DNA from 2 places in the Enterococcus sp. DJ147D b genome. Region 1 is predicted to be linked to the other one. Evidence: riboswitches for the same ligand, from Rfam matches in the RefSeq annotation. Region 1 holds a riboswitch; the other holds the start of a gene.

Evidence for each region. A riboswitch is a leader RNA that binds a small molecule or an ion and turns the genes downstream of it on or off. The one in region 1 is predicted to bind thiamine pyrophosphate.
Region 2: it holds a riboswitch for thiamine pyrophosphate, as region 1 does, so the genes downstream of both, thiT (energy-coupled thiamine transporter ThiT) here and AC4BD1_RS04575 (ABC transporter permease) in region 1, are expected to answer to the same signal.

What each region holds. Positions count from the first base shown of each region.
Region 1 covers NZ_CM177104.1:937,900-944,537, reverse strand. The annotation lists gene AC4BD1_RS04590 (TatD family hydrolase) at 1-398, opposite strand, end outside; gene AC4BD1_RS04585 (ABC transporter ATP-binding protein) at 388-1,125, opposite strand; gene AC4BD1_RS04580 (ABC transporter substrate-binding protein) at 1,137-2,132, opposite strand; gene AC4BD1_RS04575 (ABC transporter permease) at 2,146-2,892, opposite strand; TPP riboswitch at 2,977-3,081, opposite strand; gene AC4BD1_RS04570 (dihydrolipoyl dehydrogenase family protein) at 3,149-4,471, opposite strand; gene AC4BD1_RS04565 (ABC transporter ATP-binding protein) at 4,468-5,424, opposite strand; gene AC4BD1_RS04560 (ABC transporter permease/substrate-binding protein) at 5,421-6,638, opposite strand, start outside.
Region 2 covers NZ_CM177104.1:1,256,265-1,262,902, reverse strand. The annotation lists gene AC4BD1_RS06050 (ABC transporter ATP-binding protein) at 1-1,532, opposite strand, end outside; gene AC4BD1_RS06045 (ABC transporter ATP-binding protein) at 1,532-3,274, opposite strand; gene AC4BD1_RS06040 (AraC family transcriptional regulator) at 3,410-4,246, shown strand; gene thiT (energy-coupled thiamine transporter ThiT) at 4,302-4,862, opposite strand; TPP riboswitch at 4,918-5,019, opposite strand; gene AC4BD1_RS06030 (PTS sugar transporter subunit IIC) at 5,147-6,466, opposite strand; gene AC4BD1_RS06025 (GntR family transcriptional regulator) at 6,634-6,638, opposite strand, start outside.

The sequences.
Region 1 (6,638 bases):
TTGGGATATTTTTTGATCAAGGATAAAATTTCTGCTTCGCATCCTTTTGTATGCAAAACAACTGGTTTTTGGTGTTCCATTGCATAAGTCAGTTGCTGTTTAAAAATAGTCAGCTGTCGTGATATTGGCACTTGTGTCCACACTCTATCTAATCCAATTTCACCAATTATGTTGGCTTTTTCCAAATAAGGTAAGACTTCTTCAAACTGGTAACGATCTGCTTTCCAAGGATGAACACCAAAACTTAACATTTGAAGACGTCCCTCTTTAGTCAATCGCCGATTTTCTTTCCATTCTTCCGGCGAGTCACAATTTAGAATCGTCAATATCTGATGTTTTTGTTGCTGTTGTGCTAATTCTGCACTTCCTGCCAAATGACAATGTCCATCAATCAACATATGTTTCACCTGCTAACAATTGATAGATGTTTTGTTTCAGCATTGCTTGTTCGCCAAGCCAACTCCTTGTTCGTTTTTCTTCTGGTAACTTGATATCTGCAATGATTTGCGCGGGTCGAGCAGACAGCACTAAAATTCGATTGGATAAATAGATTGCTTCTTCGATATCGTGGGTCACTAGTAAAGTAGTCCTCGTTTTTTGTCTTGGTAACTGGAGTAGCCAGTCTTGCATCTGACTTCGAGTCATCGCATCCAACGCACCAAACGGCTCATCTAACAATAAGTAGTCAGCTGGATTCATCATAGTTCGCAATAATGCAACTCGTTGTTTCATACCACCGGAAAGTTGTTCTGGTAAAAAACTACTATATTTTTTCAATCCAAATAATTGCAGTTCTGCCATTACTTTTTCTTGATTGATTTTTTGATGGTTGATTTTTTGATACAATGTGACATTTTGAAAAACACTAGCCCATGGTAATAATAGATCTTCTTGTGGCATATAACTAAACGCTGTATTTAATCCTGTAATTGGTTCCCCATCAACAAAAATATCTCCTGACGTTGGCGTCATTACACCAGTTAAAACTTTCAATAAAGTTGATTTGCCTGCACCACTTGGAGCAATGATCGATACAAACGAATTCTTTTCAACAATAAGATTCATTTCTTTTAAAATCTCTAAGTTATCAATCGTTACAGTTAACTGATTGATTTTAATTGCCACGTCTTTTCCTCCTATTGAATAAATTGATTTGTGAATAATTCTTTTGAATCCACTTTTTCTTTAATTAGCCCACTCTCTTGCATAAAATCAGTATAGTTGTCCCACACGTTTTCTTGCATCAATCCCCATTTCTCTGGTTCATCGGTATAATTTTCTGAAACAAATGCTTGTGACTCTTCCAAGAAACTTAATTGGTTGTCTGATGCGTACTTATGCAAAATTTTTGCACTTGCTTGTGGCTGTTTGATTGCTTCTTGATAACCTTTTTTTGTTGCATCCATAAATTTTCCAACTATTTGGGGCTCTTGTTCTATCATTTTATCACTTGTAATAATAACAGGAGTATAATAATCTAAACGTTCATCTAGTTCTCTCAACGGAAGATAATTCAAGTCAATTTGCGCTTCTTTTGCCTTAATCATATCCCAGCCTTCAAAATACCACTGTAAATCGACACCTTTTCCTAAAGCTTCTGGTCCTTCTCCAGTGCTCCCAACAATTGTTAACTTAGAAAAATCTGCATTATCATGCTCCATAACTGCTTTCAATACCGCTTCTTCACTAGGACTTTGCCAACCTGCATAAGTTTTCCCCTCAAAATCCTTTGGTTTCGTTATCCCGCTGTCTTTCGTTGCGACAAATCCAGAAGTATTGTGTTTCATAATCGTCGCAAGCGCTTTTACCGGAATGGATTGACCATCAGCATGTGCGTAAGTGACATCTTCTTGGTAACTAACGCCGAATTGTGCTTTGTCTGCACCCACTAAACCAATACTTGTCGAATCGTCCCCTGGCTCAATGATATTCACATTCAAACCTGCTTCTTTATAGTAACCTTGTTCTTTGGCAACATAGATACCTGTATGATTCGTATTTGGCACATAGTCTAACACAAGAGTGACATCCGTTAATTTTTTTGTGGTATCCGTATCACTTGCTTCCTGTTTATTTGAACCACACGCGGTAAATAGTAACAAAGCCGGTACTAACCATAACAATTTTTTCATTTTCTTCCTCTTCCTATTCTCTAGTGTACAACCAATAATAATAACTTTTCTTTACTAACACACTTAAGCCATTCAACAACAAACTAAGAACGACCACACAAAGGATTGCTGCGAAAACCTTGTCGATTTGATAACTGTTTTTTACACGAATCATATAGTAACCTAATCCTGACTGTGCGCTTAGCCATTCTCCAACGATTGCACCGCTGACACAATAAGTTGCCGCAACTTTTAGCCCAGAAAAGAACCCCACAAGACCTTCAGGAATTTTGAAGATTCGATAGATCTGTCCTGTGCTTGCCCCCATTGTTCGCAAAAATATAATTTGTTCCCTTGATGCTTTGCTCAATGAATCCGCAAAAGAAACGACTATCGGAAAGTAACTCATCAAGATAACTAAAATCACTTTCGGCATTAGTCCAAAACCAAACCACAACGTAAGTAATGGTCCCAATACCATGATTGGCAAAGTTTGTGACACCACCAAGATAGGATAAATTGCAGTCTTTAATAAGTCATAATAGTCCATCAGCAATGCTGTGAAAAACGCAATGATTCCTGCAATCACTAGGCCTAATAAGGCCTCACTCAAAGTCGTGAGCGAATGAAAAAACAGCGTGTGCCAATCAGCAAACAATGCTTGGAAAACGGCAATTGGACTAGGCAAGATAAAAGTTGGTGTCTGCAAGAGTTGAACACTGACTTGCCAAATCAGTAGCAAAACGCAAATACTGATTGCTGGATATAAATGTTTCTTCAATAGTTCACCTCCTAAATGAATCGAATTTAACACTGGAACAAAAAAACGCTTGTTTGCGGACACAACATAGGTCTCACTTAAACAAGCGTTTGCTATGTTTCTCCCTTCACCAGTATTAACTGACAGGTTCGATGGGTCTAAGTTCACAACTTACTCTCATGCCGTTTACGACATCCCCAGAAACAAGTATTCATTTTTTTCAGTGTAGCATAACAAAATTCGGGCAACAAGCACTTCTTCTTAATTTATCCCTTCACTATTTCAGTAAATAGGGTAAATCACTAGCCAATGTTGGATAACCAAAGATCCATTGATCCACGATTTCTTTCGTCAACTGTTGATTGATAGCTATCGCTAGAAAATCAATCAGTTCATCTGCTTGTTCACTTAGGACGCTGGCACCAATCAAAAAGTTTTCTTTATTAAAAAAAAACTTTGCTTTAGCTAACGGTTCATTTACTCGATGATAAGTAAACCAATCCGTCATTTCTTGGGTAACTGTTACTGTTTGCCTGTCATCTTCGACTTTCGTTACTCCAACAGTTGCAATCTTTGGACTACCGTAAACGATAGTGGGAATGACAGGATACTTAATGGCTTCTTGCAGTTCTTTTGTCACTTTTCTAGCAACATATTGTCCTTCAAATGTCGCCACAGGCGTTAATTTTGGTAACTGTTTCTCAATAATGTCTCCGCAAGCAAAAATTTTGGGATTTGTTGTTTGAAGAAATTCGTTGACCATGATCCCTTTTTTCGTAAAAGCAACATTGGCACGCTCCAAATGTAAAGATTCAACATTTGGTTGGCGACCAGTTGCGCAAAAAATAGCGTCTGCTTCAAACGTTTCTTTCTCAGCAATCAACTGTAATTTTCCATTTTGACGCGTGATTTTTTTTGTATCTACATCAAAAGCAAACTGGATTCCAGCTTTTTTCATTTGAATAATGGCCTCTTGAACCAATTCTTCATCAAATTCTTTTAAAGGTCGCTGATTGTGATGCACGATGGTTACTTCACTCCCCGCCGCGTGAGCAATTGTCGCTAATTCAAAGGAAATATAGCCTCCACCAATAAAAATCAGTTGTTTTGGTAAATCGGAAAGCGCTAGAAAATCAGTACTCGTTTGTAAATATTCCTTTCCTTCTATCGGCAAGATCGTTGGACGTTGCCCAGTTGCCAGCACAAAGTGTTTTCCGCGAAATGTTTTTCCCATTAATTCAATCGTTTCTTCGTCAAGAAAACTTGCTGTTCCAGTCAGATGATCGATTCCTGCTTGGCTTAATTCTTTTTGGCGATTTGCAGAGACTGGATCAGTAAATGTTCGTTTAAAAGACTGAAGTTCTTGCCAATTCAATGGTGGTACTTCAGAGAACCCTTTACCAAGCAATTGCTTGACCCGATTACGTGCTTCCACACCACCTATCAAGATTTTTTTGGGATCACATCCTCGATTGGGACATGTCCCTCCCCACAAGTTTTCTTCAATTACTAATACTTGTTGCTGCTTTGCTTTCAACTCATAAGCGGCACTTAATCCAGCCACTCCTGAACCAATCACAATTGCGTCATACTCCTTCATCGTTTGTTCGACTCCTTTCGACTTAAAAATGCAAAGACATCTTGACCAGACAATTCTCCAATAAGCTTTCCTTGATTGATGACTTGAACAACTGGTGCTTGGGCTAATTTTTGATAAGCCTGAGTTAATGGAGCTGTGATCTCAATCATAGGAACATTTTTATCTGTTATTTCTTTGTCATAGAAACCTAAAGCGATCAGTTCTTCCACCAAAATTTCTTTTTGATTGGTTTCTTCAAAAAAGCTTTGAACAAATGCGTTATTTGGTTGCTTCAATAGTTTTTCCGGTGTATCACATTGAATCAACTGACCGTCTTTCATGACACCTATTCGACTACCTAGTTTGACTGCTTCTTCCATATTGTGTGTAACAAAAACGACAGTCGTCCCTAATTCTTGATGTAATGAAAGAACTAATTCTTGCAAGGAAGCACGTGAAAGAGGATCAAGTGCACTAAACGGTTCATCCATCAAAATGATTTCTGGATTGGCAGCAATTGCACGTAGAATACCGATTCGTTGTTGCTCTCCACCAGATAATTCCCGTGGAAAGCGATCTCGATAATCCGTTGGCGAAAGCCCTACTTTTTCCAATAACTGATCCACTTGTCGTTCCCGTCTTGACTTGTCCCAGCCTAGCATCTCTGGTATCACTTCAATATTTTGTTTAACAGTCATAGTTGGAAATAAAGCGATTTGTTGTAAAACATATCCCATCTTCCACCGCAATTTTTGTAAATTGTAGCTAGTTAATTTTTCACCTTTAAAATATATCTCCCCACTCGTTGGCTTGATCAATCCATTGATCATCTTCAGCGTACTTGTTTTTCCACTACCAGACGGGCCTACTAATACGAAAATCTCACCTGGATGAACAACAAAGTTTAGTTGATCGATCACAACTTTTTCAGCAAATTTTTTTTGGACTTGATGAAACTCGATGATTTCTGTCATTTTTCAGCCTCCTTGCTCAACCCAATCGTTACTAAAAACTCGTGGGCGACTTGTGCTGGTTCTCGTTTTTCAACATTTACTTGGTAATTCATCTCAATCATTTCTTCTTCAGTGATTTTCCCACCAAGTTGATTCAAGGCATTCACGATTTCTGGATGTTTATTAGCAAAATTTTCCTTCATTAGAGGTGCACCTTGGTAAGGGGGAAATAGTTGTAAATCGTCTTTTAAAGTCACTAATCCATATTCTTTTAACTCACTATCTGTCGAGTAAGCATCAATTATATTGACGTCCCCATTCTTGATTGCTTGATAACGAAGACTTGGTTCCATGCTTTGGACACTTGGAAATGCTAGATGATAAACCGATTGGATTCCGCGATAACCATCGTTACGATCAATAAATTCCAAAGTGAAACCTGCTTTGAGTTGATTGTTCACTTTGATCAAATCAGAAATCGTTTCTAACTGATGCTCTTTAGCAAAGGACTCTTTCACTGCTAGTGCATAAGTATTTTGATACGCCATTGGTTCTAAGAAAGTCATTGCTTCTTGTTGCTGGAGCAACTCTTTTGCTTGTTGATACGTATCTTTTTCGGATAACTTCGTTTCTTTCATTGCTTCTGGAACCTTGACCAAGCTTTCTAAAACCGTTCCAGTAAATTCTGGATAGATATCGATTTGCTCATTATGTAAGGCGCTAAACAAAAAGCTCGTCTTTCCAAAATTTGGTTTGATTTCAACAGCAAGATCTGGATTTTTTTCCTCAATCAGTTCTTTATACATCTCAATCAAAATTTCTGGTTCTGAACCAAGTTTACCCGCAATTACTACAGGCTCTTCTTTCACAAAAAATGTTTGGTAAGCGGATACGCCTCCAAGGACGCCAATTGTCAAGGCTAAAACAATCAAGGTGTATAGCGGTCGAACACGTTGTAACAAACGAATCAAACTACTAAAAATAATAGCTAGTAATGCCGAACTAATAGCACCAATCAGTGTCAACGCAGGTGTATTGCGATCGATTCCCAACAAGATAAACGTTCCTAAACCACCTGCACCAATCAACGCTGCTAAGGTAGCCGTTCCAATAATCAAAACCAACGCTGTACGAATCCCCGAAATAATTACTGGCAACGCAATTGGTAATTCAACTTTGATTAAACGTCGCATTCGAGACATGCCAAAAGCTACAGCTGCTTCTTCAATTGATGG
Region 2 (6,638 bases), 320 kb from region 1:
AAAATCAAAATTTTTGGATCCGCCAACAATGCTCTGGCAAAAGAAATTAGTTGTCGTTGTCCCGCAGAAAGTGTGCTACCTCTTTCTTCGACGACAGTATCGTATCCATCTTTTAGCTCTTTGATAAAGTCATGCGCTCGAACGATTTTAGCAGCTGCGATTATTTCTTCTTTCGTCGCATCTAACTTTCCATAACGAATATTATCAATAATTGTCCCAGAAAAAACAAATGTGTCTTGTAACATAACGCCCATTTGTGTTCGTAATGAAGCCAGTGTGACTGACCGAACGTCGTAACCATCCACTTTGACACTGCCTTCATTCACATCATAAAAACGACTCAAAAGATTAATAATCGTTGTTTTCCCCGCCCCTGTTGGGCCAACCAACGCAATGCTCTCACCGGCATTAATATGGAAGCTGACATCATTTAAGATATTCTTGCCCTCTTCATAACGGAATGTGACATGATCGAAGTGAACGTCCCCTTTAATCGGTGGCAAAATCTGTGCATTTGGTTCATCTTGGATATCAGGTACTTCATCCATCGTTTCAAAAATTCGTTCCAAGTAAGCTGTTGCCGTAATCAGTGAATTATAAAAGTTTCCAATATTGATTACTGGGTTCCAAAAATTATTGATGTAACCGATAAAAGCAATCAATGTTCCTGTTGTAACATTAACCCCTATTTGGCGAATACCTACAAAATAAATCAAACAAGTTGTCATTACGGCGATGTTTTGAACTCCCGGCCACAGCATGAACTGGACTTTGACAGCTTTCATCCATGAAGAACGATATTCGTCACTGACCTCATTGAAAATTTCATAATTTTCCTGTTCACGAGCAAAAGATTGTGTGATTTTGATACCAGAAATACTTTCATGAATGTAAGCATTTAAATTGGATTGCTTATTACTCAACACTTGATATGCTTTACGTTGTTTTGTCTTGATGACCATAACAATCACAAATAAAATTGGTAGTAAAATCAAACTATACAACGTTAATTTAACATCAATAAAAAGCATGAATATCAGTGTGATCAATACATTAAAAATGTCTGAAATCAGATTAATCAACCCATTACTTAGCAGGTCACTCAACGTGTTGATGTAATTAACGACACGAATCAAAATTTTCCCGTGAGGTCGGTTGTCGAAATAGGAAAATGGTAAATGTTGTAAATGTTCAAAGATTGAATAACGCATATCTTTCAAAATATCTTGCCCAATCTCGGTAATTGCATAAATTCGATAACGCATACACCATCCAATGATAAACAGAGAGAGCAAGAAAATCACACTTATCTGAATCAGTAGTGTCGTATTTTCTTTTGGGATCACATCATCAATAGCAATTTTGGTAAAGTAAGGTCCCAACATCCCTGCAGTATTGGCAAGGATGATAACGAACAAAGCCTTAAAAATTGCTTTTTTATAGGGTTTCACATAAATGGCCAAGCGACGGTAATGTGACCAGTTGAATTCTTGTTCCAAGGTTTCATCTACATCAAATTTATTGCGTGCCATTAGTTCCCCTCCTTCTCTTGGATGCCTAATTGTTTTTGGTAAACTTCGTAGTAACGTCCTTTTTGTTGCAGCAATTCTTTGTGCGTTCCTTGCTCAATCACTTGTCCTTTTTCCATCATCAGAATCAAATCAGCTTCACGAACGGAAGAAATACGATGAGCAATAATAAATGTTGTCTTTTCAGTTGTTAACTGTGTTAACTCTCGTTGAATTTTAAATTCGGTTTCCATATCAACTGCTGAAGTCGTATCATCTAAAATAAGAATAGAGGGATCTTTTGTTAAAGCTCTTGCTAACGATATTCGCTGTTTTTGTCCACCAGAAAGTCCAACACCACGTTCACCCACAATCGTTTCATACCCTTCCGGCATCCGTGAGATAAATTCATGTGCATCAGCAATCTGTGCCATTTGTTGGACGTATGTTTCATTTGCTAATGGATTGCCAAAAGCAATATTGTCTTCAATCGTATTGGAAAATAAAAAGACATCTTGCATAACCATCGAGATATTTTCACGTAACTGACGAACAGGATATTCTTTTGCATTTTTTCCATCAATCAAAACTTCACCTGAAGTTGGATCATAGAAACGACCAACTAAATTAACTAGCGTTGTTTTTCCTGAACCAGTTTCTCCTAAGATGCCAATTGTTTGCCCTGGGCTAATCTTGAATGAGATGTGTTTCAAAACTAACGTAGTAGGATCATCAGAAAAGTGAAATGAAACATCTCTAAATTCAACATGACCTTTGATTTTTTTTACTTCATTGTGAGTCAATACAGGAATTTGTGGTTTAGTTCCTAACATTTGCCGAATTTTGATACAAGCTGCCGAAAAACGTTGAACATCGTTAATCAACCAGCCGCTCATTCTCATCGGTTGATTCAGCATCCATAAAAAACCATTAAAAGCAATCAAGTCACCTAAAGTCATCTTTCCTTGTATAACAAATAACCCGCCTAAAATCAGCGTAATCACATTCAAGCTTCCAGCTAATCCATCTAACCAAGGGAGATATTTCATAGAAACTTCAGCTGATTTCATGTTCTGTGCTTTGTAATCTTCGTTGTGCTCCACAAATTTTTGAATTTCAAAATCTTCCCTAGCAAATGCTTTGACGACACGATTGCCACCAATATTCTCTTCAACCATTGAGTTCAGACGAGAAAAACTTTCTCGAATCTCAAAAAAGATTGGTCGCGCTTGCTTCGACATCTTTTGAGTAAGTAAGAAAATGATTGGGGTGACTGCAACCAGTGCCAGCATCAATTGCCAATTAATTGTTGCCATTACGATGACAGCAATACTGAACCATAAAATACATTCAATGATGTTATAGACTACCCACGAAACAAAATGACGAATAGCATCTGTATCCCCTGTCATTCTAGCCATGATGTCGCCAACTCGAGTGTGATTGAAGAAATCAAAATCAAGTTCTTGTAATTTTTGATACATTTCTTGCCGTAGCTCGAACAAACTGTTCTGACCAATTCGTTCAAATAAAATCTGATAAGTATAACGAATGATTGTTCGAAAAATCGTGATACCAATCATCAATGCTAATAACGGAATTAATAAATTTGCTTCCCCTTTTTCAATTACTTTATCTACAATCTCACCAGCCACTAATGGGTTGACTACAATTAAAAGCGCATTGATTATTAAAAAAATAATTGCCAGAAATCCTTTATTTGCATATTTCTTTACATACTGCCAAATCCATTGATAATTGCTCATTTTATTTTCCCTCCTATACGAAAGCCTTTTCTCAATCAAGTATTAGCTTATTCTTAATAAATTCGAAAGAAAATGGTTATTCTTACTTGTTTTGATGTACAATATTATCAAATCTAAAAGAAAGGGTTTTCATTCATGAGTTATACAAATGCCCAAATATTTAACCCAGAAATTATTTATGCTTTTGATCCTTGGAACGAACAAGGAAACAAAAGTGACAGCCATACCCATGATTTTCTAGAAATCAGTATCGTGTTAGAGGGGCAAGCGAACTATACAATCGAAGGACAAGAATTTCAATTAAATGCTGGTCAAATTATGCTCTTTAATCCTGGAACCCATCACGGGGAAGAACAAAAACAAGGAACCTATTCTCATCAACTTCATATTGGGTTAACGAATATTTCATTAGACGGACTAAAGAGAAATCACTTACCAACAAAAAATGCAATTCTTAATCTTGGAGAATATCAATGGGAGTTTCTCGACAAAGCGTGGCGCCTCGTCAAAGAATATGGTGAAGAACAACCAGAATTTCAATTAATGGTCAAAGCGTTAATCATTGAGATGTTAGTACTCATTTTAAGAAGTCTAGAAAAAACGCAAGATAATACGGTCACTTTGGCACTTTCAAAAAATGCCAAACGAAAACAATATTTAGTCAACCATGCGATTTATTATTTGGAAAATCATCACACGCAAGAAATTACTTTAGAGCAATTAGCTGACACGTTGTATGTTAGCCCCACATATTTATCAAAAGTTTTTAAAGAGTCTACGGGTATGAGCCCTATCAATTATCTTATCCAAGTTCGACTGAAACATGCTAAGGAACTACTAGCAAACGAACAATTAACAATCAGAGAAATTTCTCAAGCTGTAGGTTATCAAGATGCGTATCATTTTAGTAAACTCTTCAAAAAATATTATGGTCTTTCTCCTTCGCAGCTAGCAAAGAAATCGCTGGCATAAACAAAAAACTCTTAAAAGACTTCGATAACAAAAAGTCTTTTAAGAGTTTTTTGTTTTATTTTTGTGGATCAAATAGCTTTGGTGCTACTCGATAACAGATAACGACCACAATTGCGACGACAATTGCAGTGGCTAAACCACTCGCGCCATTCATAACAAATGAAAATATCCAAGGATTCATCCCTTCCGGTGCATAATCCCCCCAAAAAATACCACCAGCAACAAAATGCCAGAAAAAGCGAGTGAAGGTTCCAACCACCGATGAGACAATTAGGATCCCATAAATTTTGGATGTTTCCCCATTCACCATTGCGCGATGTAAGGACAAGGCAAACACTCCAGCAAACCCAGCAAAGGTAAATGCGATTGGATACTCAATTAAAACTTGTGGGACACTCAAAAATTGAACTTTCCCCATTAAAAAGTGTAATAATCCCCAAATCAACCCAGCACCTAATCCTGCTTTAAAGCCTCTACGTAAAGCATAAATAGTTATTGGAATTTGTCCAATTGATAAGGTAAAACTGCTTCCAATATCGAGTGGAATCAGTGAAAGCACCATCGCTAATGCTGCAATAATCGTCCCTTCAATCCACACTTTTGTTTCTGAATGCATAAAAAAACTCCTCCTTTAGAATCATCACAATTCACAAAGGAGAAGTGTTAGCTACACTTCCACTCGTCACAATTCCTACGTTCGTATGACCGAAACAGGTACGGAGGGTTTAGAGTAAACTCATTCTCAGCCTCGAAAGGCTCCCCTTTGTGAGTAGATTCTATTATTTTTTACTTATCTAGCATAACATATTTTTTCTTTTGTCAGAAGTGAAAAGAAATTTTTTGTTTAAGCAAACAAAAAGCGAACAATTGGCTGTTCGCTTTTTTTAAGCTATTTGAAAGTTATTTTGTCATATTCGACGTAACTTTTTCGTCAATACGTAAAAACGGTAAGTAGATGAACACACTGGCAGCAATAATCAGAATTTGAAGAACTGCAGCACGCCAATCCCCACCAGTCGCTAAGAACCCAGAAATGATTGGCGGTGTCGTCCAAGGAATTTGGACAACGACGTGATTGATCAATCCAACTGCTGTTGCAAAATAAGCAACAGTTAGTGAAAATATTGGTGCTAAAACGAATGGAATAATCAAGCTAATATTAAACACAATGGGTAACCCAAAAATAATCGGCTCGCTGATATTGAAAATAGCGGGTGTAACAGATAATTTAGCAAAGTCTTTGTAGTCTTTACGACGACTAAAAATAAAAATCGCAATAAGTAAGGCAATCGTATTACCAGAGCCGCCCATTACAGCAAACGTATCTTTGAAAGCCATGTTGATGATGTGAGGAATCTCTTCTTTATTAGCGTAGGCAGCCATGTTTTCTTGCATATTTTGAATCAAAAAAGGATCGAGTAATGAACCAGAAATGACAGCCTGATGAATGCCAAAACCAAAAAATAAATTTGCAATGGATGTTAACAATAAGAATCCTGGTAGCCCAGTAGTGATTTTGCTCAAAGGTTTTGTAATAATCGTTGTGATCAATGTATTGACATCCATATGGAATAACTGATTGATAGTAAATGAACCAATTGCGAATATGGTAATGGTCAACATAATCGGAATCAAGACATTAAATGATTTCAGAACAGCTGGCGGAATATTGCCAGATAAATTGATCTGAAGTTTTTCATTTTTAGATAATTTGATAAATAATTCGGTGGCTGCAAGGCCGACAAAAATACCGACAAACATGCCTGAAGCTCCGGTGTAAGCAATCGGAATCACGCCATTCACTTCTATTGCTTTTTGACTATTTTCTGGAGTAAACATCATAACCATTGGTGTGAGAACAATGAAAGTAGAAATAGCAACTAGCACTGCAGCGATTGAATTTTGATAATTGCGGCTAACACACATATGATAAGAGACTGCTGCTACAACTAATAACGTTGTAATACTCAGTGTACCGTTGCTAATTGAAATTCCGATTTCTTGAATCGTTGATAAAGTTTCGGGCCGAATAAAGTGACCTAAAAAACCTGTTGGCTCCAATATGACATAGTTAATCAAAGTAACAAACCCAGCTAACATCATAAACGGCATGAACGTTGCAAATGCGTCTCGCAGTGTTCGTAAGTGAATCTGATTTCCTAATCTTGTTGCGATTATCCCAAATTTTTCAAGGATGACCTCTTTTTTACTTTTACCCATAAAACTCTCCCCCTTTGTTTGTAAGCGATTGCCTTCCTCTAGATAATAACTCGTCTTCTAAGTAAAGTAAATATCTTTTTTAAAAAATATATACTTTTGCAAAAATAAAAAATAAACAGCAAGAAATAGACTTAACTTGCTGTTTATTTTAGTTGAATATGCGATTTTTATT